Regions from separate parts of the Shewanella sp. GJ50-10 genome, predicted to be linked through region 1. Evidence: predicted binding sites of a transcription regulator. Region 1 holds the regulator's gene; each other region holds the start of a gene.
What was found. The regulator MetJ, encoded in region 1, represses methionine synthesis genes. The targets are predictions, from matches to a motif close to TAGACGTCTAGACGTCTA.
Positions count from the first base shown of each region.

Region 2: the regulator MetJ is predicted to act here: its motif matches at 2,604-2,621, upstream of metK (methionine adenosyltransferase).
Region 3: the regulator MetJ is predicted to act here: its motif matches at 1,952-1,969, upstream of AC0L4E_RS03055 (methylenetetrahydrofolate reductase).

Region 1 covers NZ_JBVVSS010000001.1:523,825-529,349, reverse strand. Annotated here, with positions in the region: gene AC0L4E_RS02100 (bifunctional aspartate kinase/homoserine dehydrogenase II) at 189-2,582, opposite strand; gene metB (cystathionine gamma-synthase) at 2,681-3,841, opposite strand; gene metJ (met regulon transcriptional regulator MetJ) at 4,063-4,380, shown strand; partial or broken gene AC0L4E_RS02085 (sulfite exporter TauE/SafE family protein) at 4,513-5,252, shown strand; gene AC0L4E_RS02080 (conjugal transfer protein TraF) at 5,391-5,525, opposite strand, start outside.
Region 2 covers NZ_JBVVSS010000001.1:3,596,704-3,602,228, forward strand. Annotated here, with positions in the region: gene tkt (transketolase) at 96-2,090, opposite strand; gene metK (methionine adenosyltransferase) at 2,665-3,816, shown strand; gene AC0L4E_RS15180 (MAPEG family protein) at 3,920-4,489, opposite strand; gene AC0L4E_RS15185 (flavin reductase family protein) at 4,605-5,024, opposite strand; gene AC0L4E_RS15190 (hypothetical protein) at 5,021-5,320, opposite strand.
Region 3 covers NZ_JBVVSS010000001.1:757,878-763,402, reverse strand. Annotated here, with positions in the region: gene gltS (sodium/glutamate symporter) at 1-149, shown strand, start outside; gene AC0L4E_RS03060 (JmjC domain-containing protein) at 500-1,657, shown strand; gene AC0L4E_RS03055 (methylenetetrahydrofolate reductase) at 1,974-2,951, shown strand; gene AC0L4E_RS03050 (LysR family transcriptional regulator) at 3,206-4,114, shown strand; gene AC0L4E_RS03045 (alkyl/aryl-sulfatase) at 4,238-5,525, shown strand, end outside.

The DNA.
Region 1 (5,525 bases):
TGTTGAAATCCATCTCCGACTTAATACCACTATAGACAAAAACGTCACGCTTAAACAGAATGTTTTTTGTACAAAAGCATTGAATTAGGTTCAATACATATCTTCCTATCATTTAGCGACAAAAAAGGCCTATTCCCTTTAGGAATAAGCCTTTTGTAAATACAATTATTGCTAAACTACAGCAAAAGTTACTCTTGCAGTAGGTCTTTGCAGATCTGTACTAAATCAGATTGCACCGCTGCTGCTGTCACTTCTCTGCCAGCTCCAGGGCCCCGGATAATGAGTGGGTTGCCTTGATAAAACGCACTGCGGATAACAAACACATTATCGCCAGGGGTTAAATTGGCATAAGGATGATTGGAATCAACCCATTGAATACCCACTTCAGCATGCATTTTGCCATCGACTTTATCCAGAGACGCCACATATCGCAGCACTTTATTTTGCTCAGAAGCCGCAGTAAATTGTTGCAACATGCTTTGATCTAATTCGCCAATTCGGGCGAGAAAGTCATCCAAAGATAAATCCGCTAACTCTGCAGGCACTAACGAGTTTAAAACAATATCTTCAAGCTCAATATCAAAGCCAATCTCACGGGCTAGGATCAGTAACTTGCGCTGCATGTCTCGACCAGAAAGATCGTCTCGAGGATCGGGCTCTGTTATCCCTAATCCACGTGCTTCAACCACTAATTCAGAAAACGACTTTTGACCATCGTAATGTTCAAATAACCAACATAAAGTGCCTGAGAAAATACCGCCAACAGCTTCAATCGCATCACCACTATTTCGCAAGTCATTTAACGCATGCTGAATCGGCAGTCCTGCACCACAACTGGCGTTATAACGCCAAAATAAACGGCGATTACTGAGTTGTTGCTTTAACTCACGATAAAACGGCAATGGTCCAGAGCCTGCAAGTTTATTGGCACTCACCATATGAATGCCACGAGCAAATAGTTCAGGGTATTGCAGTGTTAAACTCGCACTTGCACTGATATCTAATGCCACTAACTCATCGCAATCAAGCTGTTCTAACTGTTCAAATAAGCTCGGGTAGTCCCACTTATTGGCTGTGGTATCAAAACTGTCTTGCCAGTTATTAATATCGATACCTTGAGGGCAAATTAACGCTTCTTTTGAACTAAGTAAGCCAACTAACTGCACGGTAGCTTCTAATTCACGGTTTAGCGCAGTTGATGAGCGCTGGAATAAATCAATCCACGCCTCACCAATATTACCTACACCTAACAGCAACACACCAATTCGCATACGCGGGCCTGCGCAGCGGCGATGCACTTTTTGAGTCAATAAATTAACTTGGGCTTTAGGCACTAATGTCACTAAGCTCAATCCATCTTGATATAACGGCTTAGCGTCACGACTTAGCAGACGAGCAAAACTGCGACGATAATGCTCAGCATCAGCGCTAACGAGTGCCACTAAACCTAAATCGTTATTCACGCGAATATCACTGATCGCCAAAGCTTCGCTATGTAATTCAAGTAAACTATGAACCTGCTTTTGGTTTTCAAGGGTAAAGGCTAATTCCACCTTATGATGGGCAGAAGTCCAGTAAGCTAATGGCGCAATGCCTTCTTGAGCTAATACCGCAATTAAATCTTGAGCTTGAGACTGCTGCTTAATTCGAAACAACACCACTTCGTTTAGATTAGTCACCACTGGCGCACTGGCCGATGAGCTTTGTGGCGCAATTAAGGTAAAGTCTGTGTGTGATGCATAACTTGAGCGCACAGCTAAGCTGACATTGGTATCAAATAATGGCTGTAAAGTTCGGTTATGCAGCACTGGAGAGCCCAGGTGAGCAAGACGATCAGCTTCAACAAGTGACATGCTATTCAATAATTTTGCATCACTGATTTTATTTGGGTCGGCGTTAAATACCCCTTCAACATCAGTCCAAATTGTCACCCGTTCAATATCCGCTAAGCTCGCAATAAGAGTTGCGCTGTAATCAGAACCATTGCGACCAAGTAACAAGGTTTCATTGTGCTCATTAGCACAAATAAAGCCAGTAATAACCAAACGCTCATCAGGGTGTGCTTCAAGAAGCTTCTGCACTCTTTGACGAGACTCTTCAATGCGAATATTTGGTACAACACCTTCGTCAGCCACAAGAATCGAGCAAGCATCAACATTGATTGCTGCAACCCCTGACTCACGCAAAAGCGCCGCCATTAATCTTGCAGACCAACGCTCGCCAAAACTCAGCACATGGTTAAGCTGAAATTCGTTTCGTTGCTCTAAAGATAACAAACTAATGAGTTGTGATTTGTCAGTTGATAAGCGCTCGCGTAGATCCCGAGCTTGCTCATTGGAAAGTAACTGTTCGATAAGGTTTTGCTGATAACTTACCAGCACTTGTAGTTCTTCTTGCCAAAGCTCGCCTGTTTCTCGAAGCGACAGTAACTTATACAAAAAGTTAGTACTTTTACCCGCAGCTGACACAACGACTAAATCATCACAATTGCCATGAGTCAGCAAAATATGTGCGACACGGCGATAGCAATCAGCATCAGCTAAACTTGAACCACCAAACTTATGTAAATGACTGCGGGTCATTTGTAACTCCTTAAACCACTTCAAACTGCCATGCAGATTTAGCATGGCAGCTAATAAAATCTTACTTGTTCAACTTAAGACTGTTTAACGGCACTCACTTAAAGCGCGGCAACAGCAGCTAGACCAGCTTGAATATCAGTCACTAAGTCTTCAGCATCTTCAATACCGACAGATAGTCTCAATAATGTATCTTTAATACCAGCTTCATAACGGGCTTCAGGCGCCATTGCTCTATGAGTCATAGTTGCAGGTACGGCAACTAAGCTTTCCACTCCGCCTAAGCTTTCAGCAACACAGAAAATCGACAATGCATTTAAGAAAGCAACAACTTCAGCTTCGCCACCTTTAAGTTCAAAACTTAACATAGCGCCAAAGCCTTTTTGTTGTTTGGCTGCAATATCGTGACCTGGGTGGTCTTTTAAACCTGGGTAATAGATTTTATCGACCACATTACTGGCTTGCAGCACTTCAATGACCCGTTGAGCATTAGTTTGATGCTCACGAATACGCACCGCAAGAGTGCGAATACCGCGTAAGGTCAAATAACTATCAAAAGCTGACCCCGTTAGGCCTAAGGTGTTAGACCACCAATGGAGTAATTCGCCAAGCTCAGGATCTTTAGCCACAACTGCGCCGCCAACCACATCACTGTGACCATTAATGTATTTCGTGGTTGAGTGCATCACGATGTCTGCACCTAGCTCTAATGGCTGCTGTAAAATAGGCGAAAGGAAGGTGTTATCAACCACCACTAGCGCATCAACATCATGGCTTGCCGCCACAATCGCTTTAATGTCTACCACTCGTAATAAAGGATTCGATGGGGTTTCTAACCAAACCATTTTTGGTTTTTGTGCAATGGCATCAGCCAGTGCTTTTTCATCTGTTTGATCAACGACGACTAATTTAAATTGACCTTTGCTGGCAAGATTAGTGAACAGTCGGTAGCTACCGCCATAGCAATCATGGGGAACCACGATTAAATCTTCTGGCCCCAATAAGCTGGTAACCAAAGTTATTGCAGCCATTCCTGTGCATGTCACCACACCCGTCGCGCCATTTTCAAGCTTGGCAATTGCCTCACCTAATACGCAACGAGTCGGATTACCAGAGCGGCTATAGTCGAACTCTCTTGGGTTTGTGTGTCCATCGAACGAATAGTTGGTCGAAAGATAAATCGGCGGGACTACTGCGCCATATTGCGTATCTGATTCGATACCTTGGCGAACGGCAAGTGTAGCAGCGCGATGTTTGGTCATAATAAGCTCCTAAAGATTGACACACTAGAATAAAACAGCAAAGAGATGTCTAGATGGCTAAATGTACCTAAGCTAAATCTGATCGTCAACACAAATTAGACGTTTAGACGTCTAAACATAAAGAAATCTATTTGCTTTCGTTATAGAATAGCAGCAATAATTTGACTGTAATAAATAAGCAGTTAAAATCTGCCACGAATCTATCGTATAAAGGTGAGTTAATGACTGAATGGAATGGCGACTATATCAGCCCATATGCCGAACATGGCAAAAAAAATGAACAAGTTAAAAAGATCACGGTATCGATTCCTTTAAAAGTATTAAAAGTATTGACCGATGAACGAACTCGCCGTCAGGTGAATAACTTGCGTCATGCGACCAACAGTGAACTTTTATGTGAAGCATTTTTACACGCATACACTGGTCAGCCACTGCCAAATGATGATGACTTATCTAAAGAAGGCCCAGACAGTATCCCAAGTGAAGCAAAAGCACTGATGGATCAAATGGGTATTGAGTGGGAAGACTTAGACGACTAAGTTAAATAGGAGCTAAATGCGTCTTGCGCTTATTTTTTAATGTAAGCCCCATTAGTTTAGCTTACCCACATCGCCACATTACCCAATGTAATATGGCGATTTCTGAGTCACCTTGTACTCACAGAGAAGTATATGGCATTTATCGATCCGCAAACCTTGATGCTTGCATCGGTTATTATATTTCTTGGCGCATTAACCCAAGGCCTTATCGGCTTTGGTTTAGCGGTTGTTGCAAGCCCCCTGCTTTACATTATTGACCCTCAACTTGTCCCAGCACCTGTTATTGCCTGTGGGTTTTCCATTGCCTTTTTGACCTTGCTACGGGAACGTACTTCGCTGCAATTTAATGGTCTGCAATATGCTTTGATTGGGCGTATTCCTGGTGGGTTTCTTGGCGCAGCATTACTGGTATTTGCTCCGCAATCGGTACTTGGCCTCGCCATTGCCTTTATTGTTGCTTCAGCGGTCATTCTCAGTTTTTACAAGATTACCGCCCCCGTTAATCGTATAACCTTATTTATCGCTGGAGTGCTATCGGGGATTTTTGGCAACATAGCCGCAATAGGCGGCCCCCCTTGGCCATTTTGTTAGCAGGAAAAGATGCGCCACAGTTCCGTGCAGCGTTATCAATATTCTTTGTATTCAGCTCAATGATTGCGATGGTGATTCTAATCATTGTTGGTTTAGTTGAAACCAAACATGTTTGGCTGTCATTAATGCTATTACCATCGGTATTTTTAGGCAGTTACGTGGCAGGAAAACTCAGCAATAAAGTCGATAAACAGAAAACCCGGATGGCAACGCTTGTATTATGCGGACTTAGCGCCTTAGTGTTAACCATAAAATCATTACTCGAGCTCTCCGCGGGTTAAAGCGATAACCTTTGAGAATTAGTAAAGTGCAAAGATTGAATTAGTCATAGAGGTTGAATGGCTCCCTAAAACAAAATTGAAGCAAGAGAGGTTAATACAAGCACAATGATGTTTTGCTAAAACAGATGCTAGAAAGAGCTAGAAATGATAAGAGGTTTGAAGCACAGCGCCTATGGCATCATCTTCACCATAGCTACCACTCATATCAAGCTTAAAAGCCTGACCAATGGCAAAACCAGTCCCAAATGAGTATATATCGACACTGTTATCTTT
Region 2 (5,525 bases), 3.1 Mb from region 1:
AAGCAGATAAAAAAACGGCCTGCAAGTGTTTGCAGGCCGTCATTATACAGACTTAAAGGGTAAAAGTTTACCCTTATTATTGAACTGTATTTTGGTTAAACCAGTGAGTTTACTGTGTTAACCACATTTTCAACGGTAAAGCCAAAGTGCTTCAATAAGTCGCCGCCTGGAGCAGACTCACCAAAGGTAGTCATACCAACAACAGCGCCGTTAAAGCCAACATACTTGTACCAGTAATCTACATGAGCAGCTTCAATCGCTACACGCTTAGTTACAGCGGCAGGTAATACTGACTCTTTGTAAGCAGCATCTTGCTTATCAAATACGTTAGTAGAAGGCATAGATACTACGCGAACTTTTTGACCTTTTTCAGTCAATGCTGCAGCAGAATCAAGTGCAAGTTGAACTTCTGAACCCGTTGCGATAAGAATCACATCAGCAGTACCTTCACAATCAGACAGTACATAACCACCTTTAGCGACGTTAGCTAATTGCTCAGCGCTACGTGCTTGGGCTTTAAGACCTTGACGACTGAAGATAAGTGAAGTCGGTGCGTTACGGTTTTCAATGGCAGACTTCCAAGACACTGCTGTTTCAGCCGCATCACATGGACGCCATACAGTCATATTTGGTGTCATGCGCAAGTTAGCAAGTTGCTCTACAGGTTGGTGAGTAGGACCATCTTCACCTTGACCAATTGAATCGTGGGTATAAACGAATACGTTTTGAATGCCCATTAATGCAGACATACGTACAGCATTACGTGCATATTCCATGAACATCATAAAAGTTGCACCGTAGTTAATGAAACCACCGTGTAAAGAGGCACCATTCATAATACCGCTCATGCCGAATTCACGTACACCGTAGAAGATGTAGTTACCAGCAGGATCGTCTTGAATACCTTTTGAACCAGACCAAAGCGTTAAGTTAGAACCGGCTAAATCGGCACTGCCACCTAATAACTCTGGTAACATTTCGCCGAAGAAACCAATGGCATTTTGCGAAGCTTTACGACTTGCAATACCTTCAGCTTTATCTTGGCACTCTTGAATAAATGCATTGGCTTTCTCTTCAAACTCAGCAGGAAGTTCGCCAGTAATAACACGACGTTTGTACTCTGCAGCAAGTTCAGGGAAAGCAGCAGTATAAGCCGCAAACTTCTCATTCCAGCTTGTTTCATTTGAAGCACCAGCTTCTTTAGCATCCCAACCTTCATACACGGTTTCAGGAATTTCGAATGCAGCGTGATCCCAGCCAAGGAACTCACGTGCAGCAGCGATTTCATCGTTACCTAGCGGTGCACCATGACAGTCATGGCTACCAGATTTGTTTGGCGAACCAAAACCAATCGTGGTTTTACAACAAATCATTGTTGGCTTGTCTGTTACAGACTTAGCTTCTTCGATTGCCGCGCGAATAGCATCGCTATCATGACCATCTACATTAGCAATGACATGCCAGCCGTAAGATTCGAAACGCTTAGGCGTATCGTCTGTAAACCAACCTTCAACATGGCCATCAATAGAAATACCATTGTCATCCCAGAAAGCCACAAGCTTACCAAGACCAAGCGTACCCGCTAATGAACATGCTTCATGAGAGATACCTTCCATCAAACAACCATCACCTAAGAAACAGTAAGTGAAGTGATCAACAATGTCGTGACCAGGTTGGTTGAATTGTGCAGCTAAGGTTTTTTCAGCAATCGCCATACCTACAGCGTTACTGATACCAGCGCCTAACGGGCCAGTGGTTGTTTCAACACCCGGTGTGTAACCATATTCAGGATGACCAGGGGTTTTTGAGTGAAGCTGGCGGAAGTTCTTCAACTCTTCAATAGGTAATGCATAACCTGTTAAATGCAGTAAAGAGTAAATAAGCATTGAACCGTGGCCATTTGATAAAACAAAACGGTCACGATCAACCCATTCAGGGTTGTTTGGGTTGTGCTTAAGGAAGTCATTCCATAGCACTTCAGCGATGTCAGCCATCCCCATTGGTGCACCTGGGTGGCCAGAATTGGCTTTTTGAACAGCATCCATGGTTAATGCACGGATTGCGTTAGCGAGTTCTTTACGAGATGACATGCTCTCTCCTGCTTGTTATATGAGGTCTAGCGGGCAATTGTGGGGCATATTTTCCCCTACTAGGCGGTGTGACGCAAATTTTTATTGGATCTATTACCCATTTTTTACGTCTAACAGACTAATGCGAACTAAACAAAGCGATTATTTAGGCTGATTTATACCATGTTACCGATAACATTTATATAACTTTTTATATTAGCTAATTACTTTATATCGCTGATATTGATCCAAAGCGGTAATAATCCGTAAAAAGGTGCGTGAATATTTGTTGCCAGTGGGCAATAAAAAAACCAACAAAGTGATAAACATCGACTAAAGTTATTGTTTTATTTTTAACCTTAAAGCCCTTAATCGTTACGCTATAAATAGAATAATTAGCATAAAATTCATAAGATTAATTTATTAAAAAACTGAAACAGGTCATTTTCAATTTTTCTAAATCTTTGAATGATTGCACAATTATTAACTTATATTAGTTCTAAGGGGTGTTATCCAACCTGATTTGAATTATTATAGACGTCTAGATGTAGATGCTTCTACACGTTCAAATTCCAAAAGACGAGATTTACCAACTATGGCAAACCACTTGTTCACCTCTGAGTCAGTCTCAGAAGGTCATCCAGATAAAATCGCCGATCAGATTTCTGATGCGGTATTAGACGCAATTTTAGAGCAAGACCCTAAAGCACGTGTTGCTTGTGAAACTTACGTTAAGACCGGTATGGTTTTAGTCGGCGGTGAAGTCACAACTTCAGCTTGGGTTGATATCGAAGAAATCACACGTAAGACAGTACGTGAAATTGGTTACACTCATTCAGATATGGGTTTTGATGCTGATTCTTGTGCGATTTTAAATGCCATTGGTAAACAGTCTCCAGACATTAACCAAGGTGTTGACCGTAGCGACCCTGCAGAACAAGGCGCTGGTGACCAAGGATTAATGTTCGGTTACGCAAGTAACGAAACCGACGTATTAATGCCTGCACCAATTACCTATGCTCACAAATTAGTGAAGCGTCAATCTGAAGTTCGTAAAGACGGTACATTACCGTGGTTACGTCCAGATGCCAAAAGCCAAGTCACTTTTGCCTACGAAAATGGCAAAATCAAGGGTATCGATGCCATCGTGTTATCGACTCAACATCGTGAAGATGTGACTCAAGAAGACTTGATTGAAGGTGTGATGGAAACCATCATTAAGCCAGTTTTACCATCACAATGGTTAAACAAAGACACTAAGTACTTCATTAACCCAACTGGCCGCTTTGTTATCGGCGGACCTGTAGGTGACTGTGGTTTAACGGGTCGTAAAATCATCGTAGATACATATGGTGGTATGGCGCGTCACGGTGGCGGTGCTTTCTCAGGTAAAGACCCTTCAAAAGTTGACCGCAGTGCTGCTTACGCTGCACGTTACGTTGCTAAAAACATCGTTGCTGCTGGCCTTGCTGAACGCTGTGAGATTCAAGTGTCTTACGCAATCGGAGTTGCAGAGCCAACTTCAATCAGCATTGAAACTTTTGGTACTGGTAAAGTATCTGAAGAGGTATTGATTAAGCTTGTGCGTCAGCACTTTGAGCTTCGTCCATACGGCTTAACTGCAATGCTAGACCTTGCACGTCCTATCTATCAAGGTACTGCGGCATATGGTCACTTCGGACGTAATGAATTCCCTTGGGAAGCGACTGATAAAGCTGAAATCCTTCGCGCTGATGCTGGTCTATAAGTTTTAATACTTATTGACGATTAAGCTCAACGTCTTGGAAATAAAAAAACCGTCAACTGACGGTTTTTTTGTATCTTTAAAAAGTGAGTTCAACTCAAATGAATTAAACTAAGACTCGATAAAATAGATAAATAATAATCGCACCCACAGTCAATACTGACGGATAAAACGTTAAGGCAAAGCCAATCGACCTCGCTCCTGCACCTTTATCATATCCACGCATAAACAAAATTCGACCAATAAAGAATAAGACCGAAATCAATGCAATTAACGACATATATTCAGCTGGCATGATAAAAGCCCATAAGAAGTAAACACTCATTACAATACAAAATTGCTCTAAGGTATTTTGCAGCACGTTTTGTAAACGTCTAACTCGCTCCGACTCTTTATAAAAACTGCGGCCATCAATATCTTCAGAGTTAAAAAATCGATGTTTAGCCACTCGGGCAACTGCAATAATTAAGCTTAATGTAGGTAAAATCATGCCATAGGCATAAATGATCAACCTTTCAATTAAGGACTGTGGTTCACTAAACTCAAATGGATTAGCTAACGCGCCATAGATAACAAAAGCAAAGGAAACAATCATGCCCACAACTATCCCTTTGGTGACATCACGTTGTTTATTAGCAAATTTTGTTTGGCTTGGATTTACTCTTGAAATTGGCATTACCTCTCCCTGTAATTAATGCTCAACTATCTTAAAATAATGACCTAGATGATCCTTCATTGACTCGGTCACTTCCAAAGCTCACTCTAATGAGCAAGTAGTGCTTACTAATTGACTATCGATTTAACTGAACCTTCTGCCTAGTTAAACTATAGTCATTGCCAGCCATTCTGCCGATGGCATCTAACTTTTCGCTGTCTATTTTAAAATCGGTTACCGCATCATCACGCACATGAATAGCAACCACATCACCCAATACAAGGTGACCAGACATAGGCTCATGACCTAAATCGACTATCTGATTTAACCGACATTCAAAACTTACTAAAGCTTGTTTGACTCTAGGAGGAGCCACAATTGATGATGCCTGCTTTTCAACGCTCGCATATTCGAACTCATCTTCATCGGCAGGTAATTGATGGCAAGTTTGATTCATCACCGCTAAATCTTGATAACTAACACTATTGATCACAAACTCTTGCTGTTCACGAATATTAGCCAAGGTATCTTTTTCTAATCCTTTATCTGTGCTCATTGGGTTAAAGCACAGCACTGGGGGTTAGCACTTGCAACAGTAAAGAATGAAAATGGTGCTAAGTTACTCACCCCATTTTTTGATACCGTTGAAACCCAAGCAATAGGTCTTGGGCTTACACCACCAATTAATAATTTATAAACCTGTTGCGCTGTTAACGCCTGCGGCAAAAATTCCATTTTAATCTCAAGCTGTTTTAAACAATAATTCACTATATTCAAACACGGGTTATTTGTTAAAAATAATAAATTAAATAAGTTACTTACTAAGCTACCACCCAATAAATGTTCAAACAAGCCCCAAAAGACCAACTCTAAATGAAACAAGCTATTAACATAACTTATCAGTCATTTTTATTAAATTTTGTATAAATATCTCTCAAAATCACCAGCATTAAAACGCAATTAACCACAAATAAGCGATACTTTGCCTCTTTTATTTAAATCAGCTTGTCTGTATTTATAACCTCGCAGCTTAATTGAAAACCTTCCAAGTCATGAT
Region 3 (5,525 bases), 230 kb from region 1:
GGTCAACTGCAACAGCTATCGTCAACATGACGGCGGTTTCTCAGCAATATGGCGCAGCCCACAGAGCCTTTATTATTGTGCCTTTAGTGTGCGGATTCTTTATTGATATCATCAACGCAATGATTATTAATATGTTCGTGAGCTTTTAATCACTCAATTTTAACGGCCAACAATATCAAAAAGGCGAACTAAGTTAGGTTCGCCTTTTCATTTTAAAGCTGCTGCAAACTCTTAACTCAGAGTTAATCCACCAGCATATCTGTTCGAACAAGCTTAGCGAGTAATGCTGCAACAGGACTATTTAATCCATTGTCGATGGGCTTTGACAGTCACCCAAGTGACTATCAACAAATACTATCAACAATTGGCTAATGTAATGACAAAACAGCGATTGATACACATAAATAAACCCTCACTAATCTGTGAATGTATGATCTCAGGCAAATTAATGATTACTAATACTTGCTAGGATCGCCGCAAATTTTAGTGGGTAATAAACATGCAATTAGATTTAAATGGTATGACACCAAAACAGTTTCTTGAGCAATACTGGCAAAAGAAACCATTGGTGATCCGTCAAGGCTTTAAAAACTTTGAAGATCTTCTATCACCTGAAGAAATGGCAGGGCTTGCTTGCGAAGACGTGGTTGAATCACGCCGCGTATTTAAAGCAAACGATGAATGGCAAGCAGAATTTGGCCCATTTGAATCCTATGAAGAATTAGGTGAAACAGACTGGACCTTAATTGTTCAAGCATTGAATAACTGGGTACCTGAAGCTGAAAACCTACTCAAGTGTTTTGATTTTATCCCGCGCTGGCGCTTAGATGACGTTATGGTGAGTTACGCCACACCAGGCGGCGGAGTCGGCCCACATATCGACTTATATGACGTATTCATTTGCCAAGGTTCAGGCAGACGACGTTGGCGAGTGGGCGATCTTGGGCCGCACAAAGAATTTGCAGCCCACCCTGCACTGCTGCATACCGAAGCATTTGATCCGATTATCGATGTAGAATTGCTCCCTGGTGATATCTTATACCTACCACCGGGCTACCCTCATGACGGCGTAACACTTGAGCCTTCAATGAGTTTCTCTGTGGGATATAGAACCGCATCAGCTAAAGATATGGTCAGTGCATTAGCCGACCACATCATCGACAAAGACCTATGTAACGAGCAGATTGCCGATCCTGATCGCAGCTTAAGCAACAATTCAGGCATTGTGAATAACAGTGATTTAGAGCGTATCAAACAACAACTGTTTGCGACTTTAGATGACAAACTCGTCAGTGAATTTAGCGGACGCTTCTTAACTCAATCTAAGTGTGAATTGGATTTACCCGATGAATGTTTAGGTTTCCAAGCTTTAGATATTACTGAGCAATTAAAGCAGCAACCACTAGTTAAATTAGGCGGTTTACGCACATTGTACTTTGAAACAAGCATTGCTGATGGTGTGCTTTATATCAATGGCGAGCAATTTACCCTTACAGCAGATATAACAGCCAATCGCGAAGCTTTCATTGCATTGTTATGTGATACCCAAGAGCTTACCGTTGAAGAACTCAGTCCATTTTTAAATGATGAGCTACTCGTTGCGCAGCTAACTGCTTGGGTTAATGCAGGTTACTGGTACTTTGAAGAAATAGAGTAATTCATACTTAAAATCTAACTTAAGATCGAACTTAAGATTAAGTTAGTTATAGGATTAGATACCTAGCACTATTCAAAACAGAGTTTAAAAGAAACGCTTTAAAAAATGGTTCAACGGCACACGTCGCTGAACCATTTTTTTCATAATCCCAAAATATGCTAATGAAAAAAACTTAAGCCAAACCAATCTACAACTACCTTCAATCAGTTAATTTCATCAATTTTGCTCATCTAGACATAAATTAGTCTTGTTCAGTCTTAACAACAGTCCAAAATTAAGTCACAATGAACCTAATATCCATCTAGACGGCTAAAACATGAGAAAATCATTAAAGCAGCGTTCGTCCGATCACCACCGTGGAATTTATTTTATTGGTACGACGCCACCCAAGATAGACACCGACTTTGAGTCGGTAAGCACTATTGCCGATAAGCTATTAGCCCGCCTTGATGAAATTAGCTTTGATGGATTGATCATCTATGACATTCAAGATGAAACCAGTCGTATTGACACCCCAAGACCTTTTCCATTTAAGGCCACCCATGACTCTGGCACATATGCGCAACTGATTAATCAGAAATCAGGCAAGCCTGTGATCGCGTATAAAAGTGTCGCGGGGCTTGATGAGCAGAAGTTTACTGAGTGGTTATCACGTGCTTGGTATCAAAATAATGTCAAAGATCTCGTCTTAGTGGGCTCTCCATCTGCCCAAGCAACAAGCTCGTTATCTTTAAAAGATGCATACAGCACGTTGGCGGCTCACTCGAAAGATTTTTATCTTGGCGGCGTAGCCATTGCCGAGCGCCATTTAAGTAAAAAGAATGAACATATTCGTCTAATTAATAAGTCTAATCAGGGCTGTGAATATTACATCACTCAAGCGGTGTATAACGCCGAGGCGACAATTGATATGCTGACGAGCTATGCAGAAGAGTGCGAGCAAAATAATGTAAAACCTAATCGCGTCATTCTGACATTCTCCCCCTGCGGCAGCGCTAAAACCCTTGAGTTTATCAATTGGTTAGGCGTCTCTGTTCCTGAGGCCACCAGCAAACGAATTTTATCAGCAGCTGATCCACTATATGAATCAATTAAGGTTAACCATAGTAATCTACTGACAATCTTGGAAGCCGTGCTTCCCCTCAATATCCCATTGGGGCTTAATATTGAAAGCTTAACGAATCGTAAAACAGAAATTGACGCGTCAATTTTGATGTATAAGCTACTGAAAGGCACCATGGATCAGGCTTTAGCTCAAAATCAAATTAATCAATTTGTTCAACATAAAAGCTAATCTTCAGTAATAATAAACAGCCTGCCCTATGATGAGCCCTCATCATAGGGCTTACAGCCAATGCTTATTTTCAAATGCTTAAGTTCAAGTGTTCTAATCGAAATATAGTAAACCTCTATTTACCGCTCGCTATAGCTAAACCACTCGCTATCACTAAGCCATTTACTGTTTAAACAGCAATGTTCGACTTAAAAACTTGAATGATTTCAAAGTTCACTTCAGTATGAAACTGTATTTAAAAGTGGATAAACCGAATGGCACACAAATTTGACCTAAACCTGTTACGTATTTTTTCTGCCGCTTACGAGTCGCAGTCAGTGACACGGGCTGCAGAACATTTAGATTTAACTCAATCAGCCATCAGTAATGCACTTAATCGATTAAAAGCCAATGTAAACCAAGAGTTGTTTACTCGCACAGGTCGCGGTATTAAACCCACACAGTTTTCTGATGATTTATATCAACGCCTACAAAACCCGCTACTCGAGATCGAGAGTATGCTAGAAGGGATTGAGCAATTTGATCCCCTCACATCGACCAAAAGATTCACCATTTATTGTCACGAAGCCATGTTCCATCCACTTAGAAAAAACCTTGATATTAGCCTCAAGGACTTTGCGCCCTCAGTGACCTTAATGGAATTGCCTTCAAATGAACAAAGGATCTATGATGATTTACGCGATGAAAAGGTCGATTTAGTGATTGATGTTGGTGAGCCAGAAAGCCGTTTATTTCATTCAGAGCTTATCTTTAAGCAGCGGTTAAACTGTATCACTAGGCAAGACCACCCTCGAATTTCGCCGACTACCATTAGCAAAGAAAGCTACTTATTAGAACAACATGCCACCTATGATGTCACCCGAGTAAATCTTAAGTTTGTAGATTGGATAACTGACGAAGTTTTACCGCAGCGAACCATATATAGCCAACATAAATCACTGCTAGGTATGATTGCAGCGGTATCCTACAGTGATGCTATTGGTGTTGTGCCAGAGTCTCTTGCTCAGCAATATCAACAAGCTTTTAATCTGCAACTGCTTGAATTTCCTTTTGCTACTAAAGACTTCAATTCATACATGATTTCATTATCAAAAATGCAGAATAATCAAGCCACACTCTGGTTAAGAAGCATCATATTATCCACCATTCAGATATCACCATAAATGATATCTGCTATTAGTTAATACTGTTTTTAAAAATATGTAGTTTAGTAAAGTATACCCATATCGCGACTACGGACGAAGTCGCAACATGATTCAGGGATGGTAATGAGTCAGGGTAATACTATGAAAAAATCTATCATTGCAGTTTCAATTTTATCAATCATCTCTACTGGCGCTATTGCACATAATCACGATGAACATGCTGGCCACGCCCATGAACACGTTACAGCAGGAGCCCTTGCAACAGGTAAAGGTAAACCTGCATCGCAACATACAATTGCTGCCAACAAAGCACTCGCTGAAACACTCAATTTCGAAGATACCCGCGTGTTTGCAGACAACGATCGCGGACTCATTACTCCATTAGATGAAAAAACCAGTACACATCTACGGGATCGCTTCAAAGGCTTACACTCAGGTTTAGAAGCCCATGATTCATCACCAGATTCAGTCAACCCTTCTTTATGGCGTCAAGGCCAAGCTAACTTTTCAGCTGACGGTTTATACCAAGTAACAGAAGGTATTTATCAAGTTCGCGGTACTGACTTATCTTCAACCACTTTCATCAAATCAGATTCCGGCTGGATTGTTTATGATGTGTTGATGCACGACAAATCAATGGAAAGTTCATTAGACTTTTTCTTGAAAAATGTGCCTGAAGGTGGCGATGAGCCAGTCATTGCGATGATTTATTCACACTCTCATGCCGATCATTTTGGCGGCTCACGTGCAGTACAAAACCGTTTCCCTGATGTGAAAGTGTATGCACCGCATAACTTTGTAAAAGAAGTCGTCGATGAAAACGTGTTAGCTGGTAATGCTATGTCTCGACGCGCCGCTTTCCAATATGGCGCAACCTTAGGCGCTGCGTCACAAACAGGTATTGTTGATGCAGCACTGTCTAACGGTTGGTCGCAGGGCCTTGATCACAATATTACGCTCGTAGCGCCAGATGTCACCTTCCCATCAGGTGATGATCAAAAGTTCTATGAGTACAAAATTGACGGCGTGCCGTTCGTCTTTATGGACACTGCTGGCACAGAAGCGCCTTCAGGACATGTCGCTTACCTGCCAAAGCACAACACCATCTGGACTGGTGAAATGATTTACCAAGGTATGCACAATATTTATACCTTACGCGGAGCAAAAGTACGTGATTCACTTAAGTGGTCTAAAGATATCAACTTGATGATCAATGCTTGGGGCGGAGACATTGAAGTATTAATGGGCTCACACTCAGCGCCGCTTTGGGGCAATAGCAATATCGTTAGTTTTATGAAAGAGCAGCGTGACAACTATGGCTTTGTTCACAATCAAACACTGCGTTTAGCAAACGAAGGAATGGGTATTCAAGATATCGGTGCAACCATCGATAGCGAACTACCTGAATCATTAAGACAGCTTTGGCACA